One region of the Halomonas sp. I5-271120 genome, then DNA from elsewhere that is predicted to be linked to it. Evidence: predicted binding sites of a transcription regulator. Region 1 holds the regulator's gene; each other region holds the start of a gene.

Region 1 (4,222 bases):
GAGGTCAGCCGAGCCGCAGCAGGCTTTCACGGCGGCCTCGGCCCATGGGGGCGACGCTCGGTGTTTCGCCACGGTCGCTTCGCGGTACTGGTTCAGGAGTTCTTCCTCGATACCATGAGCGATGAGCTGGGCTTGCCGCCACGCTGACCGGCCGCCGCGCCTAAACCATCGCAGCTAGCCCATGGCGTTAAATGAGTCGTGACGATAAATGGGCCATGGCATTAAATGAGCCGGCGCGATAAAAGAGTGCCCTGGCCCTGGAGAATGGGCGTAGCGGCAGGGCCTGAAGAGACAACCTGGAGACCAAGATGGATCACGTCGAGCGCCCCCGTGGCCTGGCTCGCCTGCCCGACTTTCTGGCACTGATGCGCCTCAATCGTCCCATCGGTACCTGGCTATTGATGTGGCCGACGCTCTGGGCGCTGTGGCTCGCCGCCGAGGGCCTGCCCACCCGCACCCTGCTGCTGATCTTCATCGCTGGGGTCTACCTGATGCGAGCCGCGGGCTGCGTGGTCAACGACTACGCCGACCGCCACCTGGATGGTCACGTCAAGCGCACCAAGGCACGGCCGCTGGCCACCGGGCGCATTGCGGAGCGCGAAGCCAAGATGCTGTTCGCGGCCCTCGTCGCCGCCTCCTTCGTGCTGGTGTGCTTCACCAACGGCCTGACCGTGCTGCTGTCGGTGGCCGCCGTGGCCCTGGCCGCGGTCTATCCCTTCATGAAACGCTATACGCACCTGCCCCAGGTCGTGCTGGGGGCGGCCTTCTCGATGGCCATTCCGATGGCCTTCTCGGCCGTGACCGGCGCGGTACCGCTGGAGGCCTGGCTCTTGTTCGCGGCCAACCTGTGCTGGACGGTGGCCTATGATACGCAATACGCGATGGTCGACCGGGACGATGACCTGAAGATCGGCATCAAGTCCACGGCGGTGCTGTTCGGGCGCGCCGATATCCTGATGATCGGGCTGCTGCAGCTCTTGACCCTTGGGTTGCTGGGACTGATCGGTACCCGCCTGGCACTAAGCGGCTTCTTCTGGCTGGGGCTTGGCGCCATGGCCGCGATCTTCGTCTATCAGTACACGCTGATTCGCGGCCGCGACCGGGATCGCTGCTTCCAAGCCTTCCTCAACAATCACTGGGCGGGGCTGGTCCTGTTCGCCGGCCTGGCCCTGTCGCTGTGGCCGGCGCCCTGAAGCAACTGCCGGACGAAAGGTGCGCCCCCTGAGGTCGGGGCCAAGAAAGGGGCGGAGCAAGAAGAGGGATACGCCCGGGTCAGAGCCCTTGATCTAAGCCCCTGATCAAGGGCCTTGGTGAGCCCCCTTGGTGAGAGCCGCCTGTCATGGCAATGTCATGTTAGCGTGGTGGAATCGTCATCATCTTGTCATTGTCCTTATCTTTGTAAGGCCAGGAGGCCAGCCAGATGAGCACCAAGACCGTCCTGATCGTCGATGACGAAGCCTCTATCCGCGAGATGATCGCCATCGCCCTGGAGATGGCCGACTATCAGGTCCTCGAGGCCGACAACGCCCAGACCGCGCATGCCATGGTCGTCGACCATCAACCCGACCTGCTGGTCCTTGACTGGATGATGCCGGGCATCAGCGGTATTGAGCTGGCCCGCCGCCTGAAGCGCGACGAAGCTACCGCCGAGCTGCCGATCATCCTGCTCACCGCCAAGGGCGAAGAAGACAACAAGATTCAGGGGCTCGAAGCCGGGGCGGATGACTACATCACCAAGCCCTTCTCGCCCCGCGAGCTGGTGGCCCGCCTCAAGGCGGTGCTGCGCCGCGCCACGCCCAAGGGCGTCGAGCAGGCGGTCGAGGTCGAGGGGCTGCTGCTCGACCCTGCCAGCCATCGCGTCAGCACCCACGGCGCTCCGCTGGATATCGGCCCCACCGAGTATCGCTTGCTACAGTTCTTCATGACCCACCAGGAGCGCGCCTATACGCGCAGTCAGCTGCTCGATCAGGTGTGGGGCGGCAACGTCTATGTCGAAGAACGCACCGTCGATGTGCACATCCGTCGCCTACGCAAGGCCCTCGGCGAGGCACACCAGCACCTGATTCAGACCGTGCGCGGCACGGGCTACCGCTTCTCTGCCAAGGGCTGAGCTACCTATGAGTCTCTGGGCCCTGGAATTCTGGCGCCTGGCCTGGCTGGCCGGCGTTCTGACCATGGCGGGCCTGATCTTCGACGCTCCAGGCCTGGGTCTGGCACTGGGGTTCGGGATCTATCTGCTCTTCCATCTGCGCCAGCTGCGCGCCCTGCATCGCTGGCTGACCCAGTCGCGACACGCTGACCCACCCGAGGCCAGCGGTATCTGGGGTGAGCTCTTCGATCGCCTGCACCATCACCAGAAGGCGCAGGCCAAGACCCAGCGACGCCTGCGTAACACCCTGCAACGCATTCAGGATTCCTCGGAGGCGATGAGCGACAGCGTGGTGATGCTCGACCGCCGTGGCGACCTGGAATGGTGGAACAGCGCCGCCGAAACCATGCTGGGGCTGAAGACTCATCAGGATCGTGGCCAGCACATCACCAACCTGATCCGCGCCCCGCGCTTCGTTGAGTACTTCGACAAGCGGGCCTACCGAGAGCCACTGACGCTGACCTCGCCGATCGACGATCGACGCGTCCTGCAGTTCCAGCTGACGCTATATGGCGACGATGAGCGCCTGCTGATGGCCCGCGACATCACTCGCCTGCATCGTCTGGAGCAGATGCGCCGCGACTTCGTGGCCAACGTCTCCCATGAGCTGCGCACCCCGCTCACGGTGCTGACCGGCTATCTGGAGACCTATGCCGACCATGCCGAGCTGATGCCGCCGCGCCTGGCCAGGAGCCTTGGCCAGATGCAGGACCAGGCCAAGCGCATGCAGAACCTGGTCGATGACCTGCTGATGCTGTCGCGCCTGGAGATCGACCAGCCCAATGCGCACAGCGAGCGCGTCTCCGTGCCGCCCCTGCTGGAAGCGATCCAGCACGACGCCGAATCCCTGTCGGGCGGCCGTCACCAGATCAGCCTCGACATCGAGTCGAATCAGGCACTGCGCGGTGACCCCAAGGAGCTGCGCAGCGCCATCTCCAACCTGGCCTTCAACGCCGTACGCTATAGCGGCGAGGGCTGTCATATCGTCCTGCGTTGGCGCGATCACCCGGCGGGCGCCGCCCTGGAAATCGAGGACAACGGCGAGGGCATCGACCCGGTGCATATCCCCCGCCTCACCGAGCGCTTCTACCGGGTCGACAAGGGTCGCAGCACGGCAACCGGCGGTACCGGCCTGGGACTGGCCATCGTCAAGCACGTACTGCTGCGCCACGACGCCCGCCTGGAAATCTCCTCCTACCCCGATCAGGGGTCAGTGTTTCGCTGCGTTTTCCCCAGCAAGCGCCTGGTCGAGGATCAAGCGGCCCACGCCTGACGCGACACCCCAGCTTTAGCCGCATTCACGACAGGCCCCATCCTCAAACGATAGCCATGGCAATAGTCGCCATGGCAAGAGTAGCTATGACAGTAGTCGCTCTGAGAACGAAAAAAGCCCCGCTAGCGGATAGCAGGGCTTTTTTCGTCACGGCCAGGCGAAATCAAGGAAAGAAGGCGAAACAAGGAAACCATGCACGCCGGGCCACACCATGGGGCTCAGCGGCGGGTCGCTACCGCCTCTCCTGAAGCGCCAAGCTCGCGATAGTGGCGATCCCACATCAGCACCGAGCCCGCCACGGCGCCGGGCAGCAGAAAGAGGTTGGCCAGCGGAATCCAGGTCAGCAACGTGACCCAGCCGCCGAAGGTCAGGGTCGGCCACCAGCGACGGCGCAGCCGGCGGCGCATATCGGCGAAGCTGACGGCGTTGTTGTCCATCGGGTAGTCCAGATAGGTGATCGCCATCACCCAGGCCGAGAACAGCAACCACAGCGGCGGCGCCAGCAGGTTGGCCACCGGCACCCAGCTCAGCACGAACAACAGCGCCATGCGCGGCACAATGTAGGCAAGCTTGACCAGCTCGCGGCCCAGGGCATCGACGCCGGTGCGCACCAGGCCACGCTCGTCCTGCGGAGGGCGGCCAGTCTGCTGCGCCTCGACCTTGGCCGCCAGAAAGCCATAGAAGGGAGCAGCGATCAGGTGCGTGACCAGGGTGAAACTGAAGAACACCACCAGCACCAGAGTCACCACGAAGAGCGGCCAGATCAGCCACTCGAGCCAATTAAGCCAGCCCGGGACCAT
Region 2 (4,222 bases), 480 kb from region 1:
CACGTGGCCAAAGGTTTCGCCGACATCGACCAGGTGGCCGCCGTCGGTCGGCACATTCTTGAGAATGATCACCCCATGGCGCAGGTAGGTCTCGAGGGCCTCGCGGAAGTAGTCGTGATCGTCGATCTTCTCCCAGTCGCGGGTGATGCTTGCGAAGTCGATGCTGCTGTCCCAGAGCCGCGGGGCAGGCAGGCCGTCGTCATCATCGAAGTCATCGGCGAAATGCCGCAGATCATAGCGCCCGCTGTGGCCGTCGCTGAAGCTCAGGCGTACCTCCTGGTCGTCCATAAGCTCGGCTTCTACCAGCGTCAGGTCCTCATCCAGGTGGTGCGGGTTGAACAGGCGCTGCTGGGTGGCGACGTCCAGGCTCTCCGGTTCCTGGCAGCGTTCGCGAAGCCACAGGGCCGGCAGCTCGGTGCGGGTGCCGGCGGCGTCCGTGGCGAAGACCTTGGCGGGGGATTCTTGGACGTGAAAAGCGGGTTCTGACATCATCTCGGCTCTGACGGAACGTGTGGGCCGGCATTTTACGCATCGCGCAAATGCCGGGAAGGCGCGCCCATCTTATGCATCCCATAGAGTTGCCTTATGGCCGAAATTGACGAGTCATTGCCTAGCCTCAAGGCACTCATCGCCTTTGAAACCACCCTTCGCCTGGGCTCGCTGACCGCCGCCGCCAAGGTGCTCGGCGCCACCCAGCCGGCGATCTCCCAGCGCATTCGCGGGCTGGAGAGCCAGGTGGGGCTGGTGCTCTTCGAGCGAAGTGGCGGCCGCCTCGCGCCGACCCGCGAGGCGCTGCGCTTCTATGACGATATCGCCCCTGCGCTCAACCGCATCGACAGCGCCGTTCACTCGCTCAGAGCCCGGGCGCGCTCGACCCGCCAACGGGTGCTGATCGCCGCCAACTTCGGCTTCGCGCATCTCTGGCTGCTGCCCAGGCTCTCGAGGCTCGAAGCGGCCTTTCCGCAGGTGGATATCGAGGTGCTGGCCGTCGATCAGGACGATCAGGACCACCGCGCCGATATCGCCATTCATTGCGACCGCGATAGCGAGCAGGACGATATCTTCACTCCGGAAGAGGTGTTTCCGGTCTGCAGCCCCGCCTTCGCCGCTTTGCACGGCCTGCTCGAGGGCGACACCCCGGCGCGCTGGTCGGCGCTGCCGCTGCTGCACATGGACGAGCGCAATTCGCGCTGGATCGACTGGCGCGAGTGGAGCGCCCTGGCTGGGGTGACTTATGAGGTGCCCTATGAAGAGCGGGGGGCCGTCTTCAAGTACAACAACTATCCGTTGCTGCTTAACGCGGCCCAGGCCGGCAAGGGGATCGCGCTTGGCTGGGACCTGCTGGTCCAAGATGCGCTCAAGGACGGTAGTCTGATACCGCTGGCGCCGCCGATCCGGCGCGAAAGCCACGGTTATATTCTGCGCACCCGCTATGCCCACAGTGCCCTGATCGGCGAAATCATGCGCTGGGTCACGGCGGAAATCGGCCGCGCGCCCGCCTAAGCTGCGGGCGTACCCCGGCGGCGAATGCCCTCCCTTGACCTTGATCCTGTCACGACGGTTACACCCGGCGGACATGGAACTGTCAGCGATATGTCATCAAATCGAGAGACTATTCTTAGTGCCGGTCAACGGCGTCGGTGCTCGCCGAGAGGCGAAGGCGTCGCCGTTCGACATGACCTCTACCCGTGATGATCTCGATCCTCTTGATGACCAAGGACGTTCCAATGACTCAGTCTGTCGACAGAAATCGCCGCCGTCTCCTCGGCTTCATGGCGGGAGCGCCCCTGCTGCCCCTCGCCGGGGGCCTTGCCAGCCTAGGCGCCAGCACTTCAGCCTTCGCCGATAGCCAGGCGACAGTGACGTCCGTCAAGTTCCTGCCCATGGCGGCGCCTTCGTTGAGCAATCCGGCAGCCATGGCGACCACCACCATTGGTTCGGCCATGCAGCTGAAGATGAGCGACGGCACCAGTCGCCAGGTCAAGCTGGCCTATCATCCCTTCTTCATCACCGGTGATCGCGTGCCCGACGGCCAGGGCGGCACCGTGGTCGCCGGCGGCTATTACGATATCGATAACCAGCCGATCCTGGATCCGTCGGCCGACAATCGCCAGTTCTTCTCCGACTGCCCGGACGGCACCAGCCTGCTGACGGTCGAGAACGCCCGGGTCGATGGCGTGTACGGCAACCCGGTGTTTGCCGTCGTGCAGTTCGAGTACACCACCCGCAACGGCGCGGAAGAAGGGATGTACGGTCAACTGCCCTCGCCGATCGCGGTGCTGACGCTTGATCAAAACCCGGAAACCGGCGAGCTGACGCTGGTCAAGTACCACAACGTCGATACCTCGCCGGTCAACGGCCTGTGGATCACCTGCGGTGCCAGTCTGTCGCCCTGGGGCACGCACCTGTCGAGCGAAGAATACGAGCCGGATGCCTCGGCGCCCGACGACACCTTCAGGAGCTTCTGCAAGCACCTGTTCGGCGACGAGAGTCGCGGCAACCCCTATCACTATGGCCACCTGCCGGAAGTGACGGTGAACCCCGACGGCAGCGGCACCCTTGCCAAACACTACAACCTGGGCCGCATCTCTCATGAGCTGATCGAGGTGATGCCGGACGAGCGCACCGTGCTGATGGGCGACGACGCCACCAACGGTGGCCTGTTCATGTTCGTCGCCGACCAGCCGCGGGATCTGTCGTCCGGTACCCTGTACGTGGGCAAGTGGACCCAGGTCTCGGGCGAAGGGCCCGGCGCAGGCGATATCAGCTGGATTCGCCTGGGACATGCCAGCAGTGCCGAGATCAAGACAATGATCGACGACGGCATCCAGGCGGCGGACATCATGGACATCCGCACCGAGGATCCCCAGGACGATGGCTTCACCCGCATTCCCTTCAGCGGCAAGCTCAACTGGGTCAAGCTCAAGCCGGGCATGGAAAAGGCCGCCGCCTTCCTCGAGACCCATCGCTACGCGGCGCTGATGGGAGCCTCGATGGGCTTTACCAAGATGGAGGGCACCACCGTCAATGCCGCCGACAAGAAGGCCTATTCGGCCATGTCCTACGTCTATAAGACGATGACCGACGGCAGCAACGAGATCCACGTCGAAGGCCCGACCGCCGGTGCGGTCTACGAGCACACCCTGCGCGGCGGCCAGAAGGACAGCGATGGTCAGCCCATCGACAGCGAGTGGATGTCGGTGCACATGGCGGTGCCGCCCAACCTCATCGGTGAGGACCTGGCCGAGCCCGACGCGCTGGGCAACACGGCGCATGCCGAACGCATTGCCAACCCCGACAACATCAAGTATTCCGAGGCGCTGCGCACGCTGTTCATCGGCGAAGACAGCGGCAATCACGTCAACAACTTCCTGTGGGCCTACAACGTCGACAGCGGCGACCTGACGCGTCTGCTGTCCTGTCCGGCCGGCGCCGAGTCCACCGGGCTGCAGGCCGTCGATGCGATCAATGGCTGGACCTACATCATGAGCAACTTCCAGCATCCGGGAGACTGGGACAGCCCCTTGCACGACAAGGTCCGCGAGACCCTGGACCCCTATGTGCGCGCCAATTTCAAGGACCGCTATGGTGCCGCGGTGGGCTACATCACCGGCATGCCCAAGCTCGGCTGATCACTCCTGTCCCGCGTTACTCCTACACCCTCGGCCGGCTTCGGCCGAGGGTGTCTTCCCATCTGACAGCGCGACTGTGAGCCCGCCTGAATCATCAGGCGATCACCTCGGCGCGCAGCGGAGTCTGAGCGATGCCCTCGAGGCGATGCATCGCGAGCCATGTTGATTCAGGTCAAGGGGTTACAAAGCGCAACGCGTAGACTGGGCTCGAAACGGACTGCGGTGCGCCCGATGGCATGTCGCGTCCCATAACGAGACTGACTCCCTGACTCCGGCTTCGCGATGCAAACCACAACGACCAAACCCCTCGGCTGGCTCAAGCAGGAGAGCCGCCGCGTGCGCACGCCCGTCGCCTGGGCCATCGGCCTGGGACTCGCCAGCGGCGTGCTACTCATCGTCCAGGCGACGCTGCTCGCCCATGTCGCCGATGGCGCGATCTTCCAACAGACGCCGCTCGCCACGCTGTGGCCGGCGTTCGCCGCCATGCTGGCGATCCTGCTGCTGCGCGCCGGGCTGACCTACGCCGTTGAACACTTCGCCTTCACTGCGGCGAGCACCGTCAAGCTCGCGGTGCGCGAGCGCCTGATGCG
Region 3 (4,222 bases), 1.9 Mb from region 1:
TGGCCGTAACTGGCCGGGTGCTGGCACAGCGTGATTGCATGGTCGATGAAGCCCTGTTTATCCCCCACCTGTGCCGTCAGGCCTTGCTGGCCGGACGTGATCAGCTCGCTGGCGGCAGCATGGTCGAAGGCCACCACCCCAAGGCTGCTGGCCATGGCTTCGGCGACGACGTTGCCATAGGTTTCCGAGCAGGAGGGGAAGATGAAGATGTCGGCGCTGGCGTAATGCCTGGCGAGCGATTCACGGTTGATGAAACCGGTAAAAATGGCGTCGGGCAGGCGCTGCTGCAGGCTTTCTCGCAGGGGGCCATCACCGACCATGACCGTGACCAGGTCTGGCTGAACCTCTTGCATTGCCTGCACGCTCTCCACCAGCAGGTCCAGGTTTTTCTCGCTGGCCAGCCGCCCCACGTGCAGGGCGACCGGTTGATTCTCACCGACGCCCCAGGTCTGGCGTAGCTGCGGGTCGCGTTTTTCTGGCGAGAAGTGTTGGGCATCGATGCCGCGGCTCATGACCTGGACGTTATCAAAGCCCTGGGCGCTGAGCGCCCGCACCTGTGTGGCGGTTGGCACCAGGGTTGCCCCGGTACGGTTGTGAAAGTGACGCAGCACCGCCGCTACCGGCCTTTTCAGCCAGGCGAAGCCATAGTCGCCGGCGTAGTGATCGAAGTTGGTATGAAAGCCGCTGGCCACTGGCAGCCCCAGGCGCCGGGCCTGTCGCAGCGCCGACCAGCCCAGTGGGCCTTCGGTGGCGATATAGACCGCATCGGGGCGACGATCACGCCATAACCTCGCCAAGGCTCGTCCGGCGGGAAGGCCCAGCTTGACGGCCTTATAGCCGGGAAGGTGAAACCCGCTTACCTGTAGTTCGTCCTCGATCCCTTCTGCACGGCGACCGTTGTCAGGCCTCGGGCGCACCAGCTGCAGGGTGATGTTTCGTGCATCGAGTTCGCGGCTCAGGTGTCCCAGGGTATGGGCCACACCGTTGATATCCGGCGACCAGGTTTCGCTGACGAAGCAGATGCGCATAAGGCTCGTGTGTCCCTTTCATGAGTCGTGATCTCAGAATCACGGTGGCGCATGACAGGACAGGGACGAATTGGTGAAGTCTGAATGACACTCGGTGCCAGATGTTGTCGCATAAGGCGTTGGTCCTTGCTTACCGAGCGCACTTGTCTCTGCGTCCAGACCTAGCGAAGTACCCGCCGGGGATCGATGGGCTTGCCGCCACGACGCATGTCGAATAGCAATTCATTGCCACGGTCGCCAGAGCTTGTTCGGCACACAGCATCGCCGCGGCTCACGTGCTCGCCAACGTCGACCGACAGTGACTGGCAGAGCGCATAGACACTCTGCAGGTTATCGGCGTGGTGCACGATCACCACGCGGCCCAGCTGGCGCATGCTGCCGGCGAAGCGGACTTCGCCGTCGGCCACAGCGAGTGCTTTATCGGAGCTGGCGCTGGTCAGCAGCATGGGCTGCAGGGTGCCGCGTGAGTCCTTGCCATACTCCCGTGCGACCCGGTGTTTCTGAAGCGGCCAGGGCCAACTGCCGGCCGAGGAGGGCAGAGAGCCACTGGGTGATGGACGACTCGTTGAGGACGATGAGGACGAGCCCGATGACCGGGAGGCGACGCTCGATGATGCGCCGCTGCCACTGAGCGGCACCTTGATCAGTTGGCCGACCCGCAGCGATGAGGCGGACGTGCCGGGGTTGCCGGCGCTCAAGCGGCTGGCGCGGGTGCCAAAATGCCGGGCAATGGCCGTGTAGGTATCGCCGGGGCGCACCTGGTAACGGTAAGGGCCGCCGTAGGGAGCGCGTTCCTGATGGGTGGGTATGAGCAGGCGCTGGCCGATGGCCAGGGAGCGGGCCCGGACGCCTGGGTTGAAACGCTGCAGACGCTTAAGGGGCACACCGGCCTGATTGGCCAATTCGCCCAGGGTATCGCCGCGCTTCACGCTGATCCAGTTGCCGGGTGTGACCGACTGGTTCCAGCCGCCATGACTCGCACAGCCAGCCATCAGCAGGGCGATCAGAAGCAGAACGGCGAGGTTCAGACGCTGGCGTCGAGGGTACGATCCTTGTCCTGCCACAGCTCGTTGATCCATGTCTGGAAGCGTTCCTTGTAATCCGGGTCCTGATGGTAGTCGCCGCCCGGCATCCAGGGCGGGACATCGAGTCGTTGCACGCTGACCCGAATGGCGCCCTCGCGTCCGCAGAGGAAGCGCCAGAACGTCGGCTTAGGGCGTGCATAGACGATTGTGACGTCGAGAATGCCGCTGAGCCGGTGCCCCAGCAAGCCGACCACCTGGGCGGTGCCGCCGGCCTTGGGCCGCAGGAGGTGGCGATAGGGGCTTTGCTGGGCCGCCTGCTTGGCGGGCGTGAACCGGGTGCCTTCGACGAAGTTGTAGATCGCGGTCGGCATGTCCTGGGCGCGTTCGCACATCTGCTTGGTGGCCTCGCGATCACGACGGGCCAGTTTGGGGTTCTTCTCGAGTGCCTCGCGGGAGTAGCGGCGCATGAAGGGAAACTCCAGTGCCCACCAGGCGAGCCCGATGACCGGAATCCAGATCAGCTCGCGTTTGATGAAGAAGCGCGGGATCGGGATACGCCGATGAAGCGCCATCTGCAGCATGAAGATGTCGGTCCAGCTCTGGTGATTGGCCACCACCAGCCACCAGCGGTCGGGGCTCAGCCCCTCTGGGGTGTCGATATGCAGCTCGGGCCTGAGCCAGTGACGTATCCACCACAGGTTGAAGCCGATCCACTGCAGGGCGATGGCGTTCAGTGCTTTGAGCAGCTCGCGGCGCAGCGGGCGTCCGGGCGTCACGACTTTGAGCAGGATCAGGGTGAGCAGCGGTATTGACCAGATCAAGGTGTTGATCACCAGCAGCAGCAGACTGACGAGCCCCTTTAGGGTCGACATGCGTTCTCCTTCAACGACTTGGCGCAGGGGGCCAATGCTACTGCAAGTCCCGGGGGCTGCCCAGCGGCACGATCAACGCCCGGGCAGCAACCCTGCTGCTGGTGGCAGAAGCTTCCCCCCGAAAAGTATCTGATGGACAGGGCGCTAGGCGCCTGACACCGGTGCCGCGACTGTGGTCTGGAGTACCTCGGCCAGTGCTTGGGCGGCTACCGATAGCTTGCGATCCTGATGCGACAGTAGCCCGACGTCATGGACGATCACGGGATCATGGAGCGGCAGGCAGCGTGCTCCCAGGGCCTGCATCTGAGGCGTGCACAGCGAGGGGACGGCACTGACGCCGAGGCCGCTGGCGACCATGCGTCCGACCGTCGCCAACTGGTGACTCTCGAAGGCCACCGTCAGGGCAATGCCCCGGGAGGCCAACGCCTGCTCCAGCAGACGGCGCACCATGGATGGGCGCTGCAGGGCGATCAGGTCCTCGCCAAGCAGTGCTTGCCAGGAAAGGGACGTTTCACTGGCAAGCGCAGAGGCGGAGGGCACCACGGCGACGAAGCGGTCGGTGAACAGCGGCGTGAAGGCCAGGTCGTCCGTCGCTTCAGGCGCGAAGGCGATGCCCAGTTCAACCCGTTCTCGACGTACCATTTCAATGACCTCTTCGTTAATGACGTCGTGAACGGTTACATTGATACGTGGGAAGCGGTGGCGAAAAGCCATCAGCGCATCGGGTAGTAGGTTGCAGGCAAAGGATGGCATCGCGGCGATGGCGACACGGCCCAGTTCCAACGTGAAATGCTGGCGCAGGCGCTCCTCGGTATTGTCCCAGTCGGCAATCAGGCGTTTGGCCAGCGGCACCAGGGCTTCGCCTTCGGGCGTGAGGCTGACGCGACGGGTGCTGCGAATCAGCAGCGGTCCACCCAGGCTATCCTCCAACCCCTTGATGGTGAGACTGAGGGCCGGCTGGGAGAGATGCAGGCGATCACAGGCCCGGGTGAAGCTCAGGGTCTGGGCCACGGCAAGAAAGGCACGCAGTTGCTTGACGGTCATGAGGTCATCCGCGAAAGGGCATGTTGGACTTATTGGCGAATGATATTAATCAATAAATAAAACAAACTTAACAAATAGATCGTCTTGCCACGACACTGGCAATGACTCGACAACAATCACACTTCAACCATCGAGGCAGCGATATGGCCGGATTCGACAAGCGTGTGGGCTCTTATGAGGAAGCGATGGACGGGCTCGAGAGCGGCATGACCGTGATCGCGGGCGGCTTCGGGCTTTGCGGGATTCCCGAGAA
Region 4 (4,222 bases), 970 kb from region 1:
CTGATGATTTTCGGCCAGGGGGCGATTCGCTGTCATCCCTATGTGCTCGAGGAACTGGCCGCCAAGGACGCCGACGACCTCAAGGCCTTCGACCAGGCCTTCTTCGCCCATACCGGCCTGATCCTGGGTAACGCCGCTCGTGCCCTGACCCAGGGGCTTGGCATCGGCCGCCCGGCGGTGCCCTTCGATGCCGTCGCCGCGCCTTATGCTCAGGATATTGCCAGGCTCTCGGCGGGCTTCGGCCTCGCCGCAGATGCGGCAATGGCGAGCCTCGGCGCCAGCCTCAAGCTGCGCGAGATGCTCTCGGCAAGGCTTGGCGATGTCCTGTCGAACCTCTATCTGGCCTCGATGGTGCTCAAGTCCTGGCACGAAGGCGATAAGGTCGAAGGCGAGGACGAACTCTTGCACTACAGCTGTCGCTTCCTGCTGCAGCGCGCCGAACAGGCCTTCGTCGAGTTGTTCGACAACCTGCCGAACCGCGCTCTGGCCCGAGTGCTTAAGCCCATCGTGATGCCGCTGGGGCGGCGTTGGGCACGCCCGGCCGATACGCTGACTCGCGGTATCGCCAAGAACGTCTCACAAGACTCGGCGCTGCGCACCATGCTGCTCGCCCATACCTGGGATACTCAGGAAAAAGGCCAGCAGGACAACCCCCTGGCCCGCTACAACGCCTTGCTTGTTGAGCAGGAGCGTGCTGAGCCGATTTATCGCACCCTCAACAAGGCCTACGCCAAGGGCGAGTTGCCTTCTGACGCGCTACACCCCGAACAGCGCATCGAAGCGGCCCTGGCCGCCGGCCTGATCAGCGACGATGACGCCCACTTTATGCGTCTGCATGAAGCCGAGGTGCTTGCGATGCTCAGCGTCGACGACTTCGCCTTCGACGCTTTTGCCAGCGCCAAGGAAAACGTCACCTGGCATAACGCGGCCTAAGGCCGCTCCATCCACCCTGACCACCTGACGGTCAGGCCCCATCGCCCCGCTCAGGATTTCCTCTGAGCGGGGCGATTTCATTGGCTGTCATACCATCATCATCATTCGCACATGAAACTGTCAGACGACTGTCATGGAGCCAGGATATGTTGTCGCCTATGTTCGAATGATCATCAAAAACGCCGGAGCGTATTTCATTCGAGCATCGCCTCGCCATCGCCGACCGCGGTCTGCGCCATGGCGCTACCGACTTCCAAGGAGCTCGACATGCGTTATCTGCCCGCCTGCCTCTCGCATCGTTCCCCCTCTAGCCCCTCTCCCCGCCGGCTGCTCGGCCTGGTCGTAGCTACCGCGCTGACCACCACCTCCGCCAGTGCCATGGCTGCCACCGAAATCGAATGGTGGCATGCCATGGGCGGCACCCTTGGCAACAAGGTCAATGAGATCGCCGACGACTTCAATCAAAGCCAGAGTGATTACGTGATCAAGCCGGTGTTCAAGGGCAACTACACCGAGACCATGACCTCCGCCATCGCCGCCTTCCGCGCCGGTAAGGGCCCGGATATCGTACAAATCTTCGAAGTCGGCACCGCGACCATGATGGGTGCCAAGGGTGCGATCGTGCCGGTGCATCAGCTGATGGCCGACTACGCCCCCGAGCAAGGTGCCGCCTTCGATCCCGACGCCTACCTGTCGGCGGTCACCGGCTACTACACCGACCGCGATGGCCAGATGCTGTCACTTCCCTTCAACTCCTCCACGCCGGTCACCTATTTCAACAAGGACGTACTGGCCAAGGCCGGCGTCGATAGCGTGCCGACCACCTGGCAGGAAATGGATGACGCCCTCAAGAAGGTCGTCGACTCAGGCGCCGCCGAGTGCGGCCTTACCACCACCTGGCCGTCCTGGGTAATGCTTGAGAACTATTCGGCGCGCAACGACATCCCCTTCGCCAGCCAAGCCAATGGCTTCGCGGGCGTGGATGCTCGCCTTGAGTTCAACCAGACCGCCGTGGTCGACCAGATACAGCGCCTTGATGACTGGCAGGCCGACAACCGCTTCGTCTATGGCGGCCGTTACGATGACGCCGCGCCCAAGTTCTACTCCGGGGAGTGCGCCATGATGATGGGCTCCTCGGCGAGCTACGCCGGCGTCAAGGAAAGCGCCAAGGGCTTCGAATTCGGCGTCGCCCCGTTGCCCTACGATGCCGATGTCATCGACACCCCGCAGAACTCCATTATCGGTGGCGCCTCACTGTGGGTGCTGACCGGCCAGGAGGACGATGAATACCGCGGCGTGGCCAAGTTCTTCCAGTACCTGTCGAGCCCCGAGGTCCAGGCCGACTGGCACCAGTTCACCGGCTACCTGCCGATCACCACGGCAGCCGCCGAACTGACCCGCGAGCAGGGCTTCTACGCCGAGCACCCGGGCACCGACGTTGCCATCACCCAGATGACCTCCGCCACCCCCACCGAGAACTCGAAGGGGCTGAGACTGGGCAACATGGTGCAGATCCGTGACGTGATCAACGAGGAACTCGAGCAGATCTTCTCGGGTGACAAGAGCGCCCAGCAGGGGCTCGATGAGGCCGTCGAGCGCGGCAACGCCCTGCTAGAAAAGTTCGCCCGCCGTCAGGGCTGAACTAAGCCTAGCCGTCCTGCCGCCGGATGACGTCCGGCGGCAGTGCCTGGTCCAACCAGGCAGATGTCATCAAGCCCTTTTACGTTTGGCCATGCCGATCAAGGTCCATGGCCTCAGCACCGTCAGACATCCCGCAAGGGAGTTGCCCGCCTATTATCGGCATGCTCCACAGAGGCGACTGCCGGTGTGTCACGCACTACCGAGAGATCCCGCATGGCACATTTCCAACGTCACCCCGTGACGCCCTGGCTGCTGATGTCGCCACAGCTCGCCATCATCGCCGTGTTCTTCTTCTGGCCGGCCTTCCAGGCCGTCAGCCAGGCTTTCTATATCGAGGATGCCTTCGGGCTTTCCCGTGAATTCGCCGGCCTCAGCAATTTCCTCGCCGTGTTCGGCGACCCCGAATATCTCTCCACTCTCGGGACGACACTGGTGTTCTCAAGCGCAGTGGCCATCGGCGCCATGGCCATCGCCCTGGGGCTTGCCGTGCTCGCCGACCGGGTGATCAAGGGCGCCAGTGCCTACAAGACGCTGCTGATCTGGCCCTATGCGGTCGCCCCGGCCGTCGCCGGTGTGCTGTGGCTTTTCCTGTTCGATCCCACCCTGGGGCTGATGCCGGCCGTGCTCAAGACGCTGGGCATCGACTGGAACCATCAACTCAACGGCGGCCAGGCCATGGCACTGGTGGTGATGGCCTCGATATGGAAGCAGATGAGCTACAACTTCGTGTTCTTCCTCGCCGGCCTGCAGGCGATTCCCAAGAGCCTCCTCGAGGCCGCGGCCATGGACCGCGCCGGGCCGGTGCGACGCTTCTGGACCATCACCTTTCCGCTGCTGTCACCGACCAGCTTTTTCCTGATGGTGATGAACGTGGTCTACGCCTTCTTCGAGACCTTCGGCACCATCGATGCCACCACCTCCGGCGGCCCCGGGGGCTCCACCCGGACCCTGGTCTACAAGGTCTACCAGGATGGCTTCATCGGCCAGGACCTCGGGTCGAGCGCTGCCCAGTCGGTGCTACTGATGGTAATCGTCGGCGTCCTGACGCTGATCCAGTTCAAGTATGTCGAGAAGAAGGTGCAGTACTGATGCGTTACAACCGTCCCGGACTGAACATCGCCAGCCATGCGTTGCTGATCGTCGGCTGCGCCCTGTTCTTCCTGCCCGTATGGATGGCCTTCACCGCCAGCACGCACGAGATGGGGGACCTCTATTCGAGCGTCGCCCCGTTATGGGTCGGTGATGCCGGGCTCTCCAACTATGCGCATCTGCTCAACAATCCGGTGTCGAGCCTTGGCGCCAACGTGACCACGCTGCTGTTCAATTCGATGGTGATGGCGCTCGGCATCGCCCTTGGCAAGATCGCCATCTCAGTACTGGCCGCCTATGCCATCGTGTTCTTCGAGTTCCGCTTCCGGAAACTCTGCTTCTGGATGATCTTCATCACCCTGATGCTGCCGGTGGAGGTGCGCATCCTGCCCACCTTCAAGGTAGTGGCCGACCTGAACCTGCTGGACAGCTATGCAGGCCTGATTCTGCCGCTGATCGCCAGCGCCACCGCCACCTTCCTGCTGCGCCAGTTCTACCTGACGATTCCCGCCGAGCTGGTGGAGGCCGCCCGCATCGACGGCGCCGGACCGTGGCGCTT

Evidence for each region. Region 1 encodes PhoB, which activates phosphate uptake and scavenging genes when phosphate is short. Its sites were predicted from a motif close to TGTCATANNNNTGTCANA; they were not measured.
Region 2: a site for PhoB is predicted at 1,584-1,601, ahead of Q2K57_RS05340 (PhoX family phosphatase). Genes of this name have one in related genera too.
Region 3: a site for PhoB is predicted at 1,101-1,118, ahead of Q2K57_RS16250 (glycosyltransferase family 1 protein). Genes of this name have one in related genera too.
Region 4: a site for PhoB is predicted at 1,052-1,069, ahead of ugpB (sn-glycerol-3-phosphate ABC transporter substrate-binding protein UgpB). Genes of this name have one in related genera too.

What each region holds. Positions count from the first base shown of each region.
Region 1 is NZ_CP130701.1:1,698,057-1,702,278, reverse strand. It holds gene Q2K57_RS07595 (chorismate lyase) at 1-147, shown strand, start outside; gene ubiA (4-hydroxybenzoate octaprenyltransferase) at 309-1,193, shown strand; gene phoB (phosphate regulon transcriptional regulator PhoB) at 1,421-2,110, shown strand; gene phoR (phosphate regulon sensor histidine kinase PhoR) at 2,118-3,422, shown strand; gene cysZ (sulfate transporter CysZ) at 3,641-4,222, opposite strand, start outside.
Region 2 is NZ_CP130701.1:1,213,876-1,218,097, reverse strand. It holds gene Q2K57_RS05350 (TauD/TfdA family dioxygenase) at 1-492, opposite strand, end outside; gene Q2K57_RS05345 (LysR substrate-binding domain-containing protein) at 586-1,503, shown strand; gene Q2K57_RS05340 (PhoX family phosphatase) at 1,728-3,632, shown strand; gene cydD (thiol reductant ABC exporter subunit CydD) at 3,915-4,222, shown strand, end outside.
Region 3 is NZ_CP130701.1:3,600,879-3,605,100, reverse strand. It holds gene Q2K57_RS16250 (glycosyltransferase family 1 protein) at 1-1,028, opposite strand, end outside; gene Q2K57_RS16245 (M23 family metallopeptidase) at 1,190-2,107, opposite strand; gene Q2K57_RS16240 (acyltransferase) at 2,053-2,925, opposite strand; gene Q2K57_RS16235 (LysR family transcriptional regulator) at 3,070-3,969, opposite strand; gene Q2K57_RS16230 (CoA transferase subunit A) at 4,113-4,222, shown strand, end outside.
Region 4 is NZ_CP130701.1:2,670,868-2,675,089, reverse strand. It holds gene Q2K57_RS11910 (acyl-CoA dehydrogenase) at 1-933, shown strand, start outside; gene ugpB (sn-glycerol-3-phosphate ABC transporter substrate-binding protein UgpB) at 1,201-2,574, shown strand; gene ugpA (sn-glycerol-3-phosphate ABC transporter permease UgpA) at 2,788-3,663, shown strand; gene ugpE (sn-glycerol-3-phosphate ABC transporter permease UgpE) at 3,663-4,222, shown strand, end outside.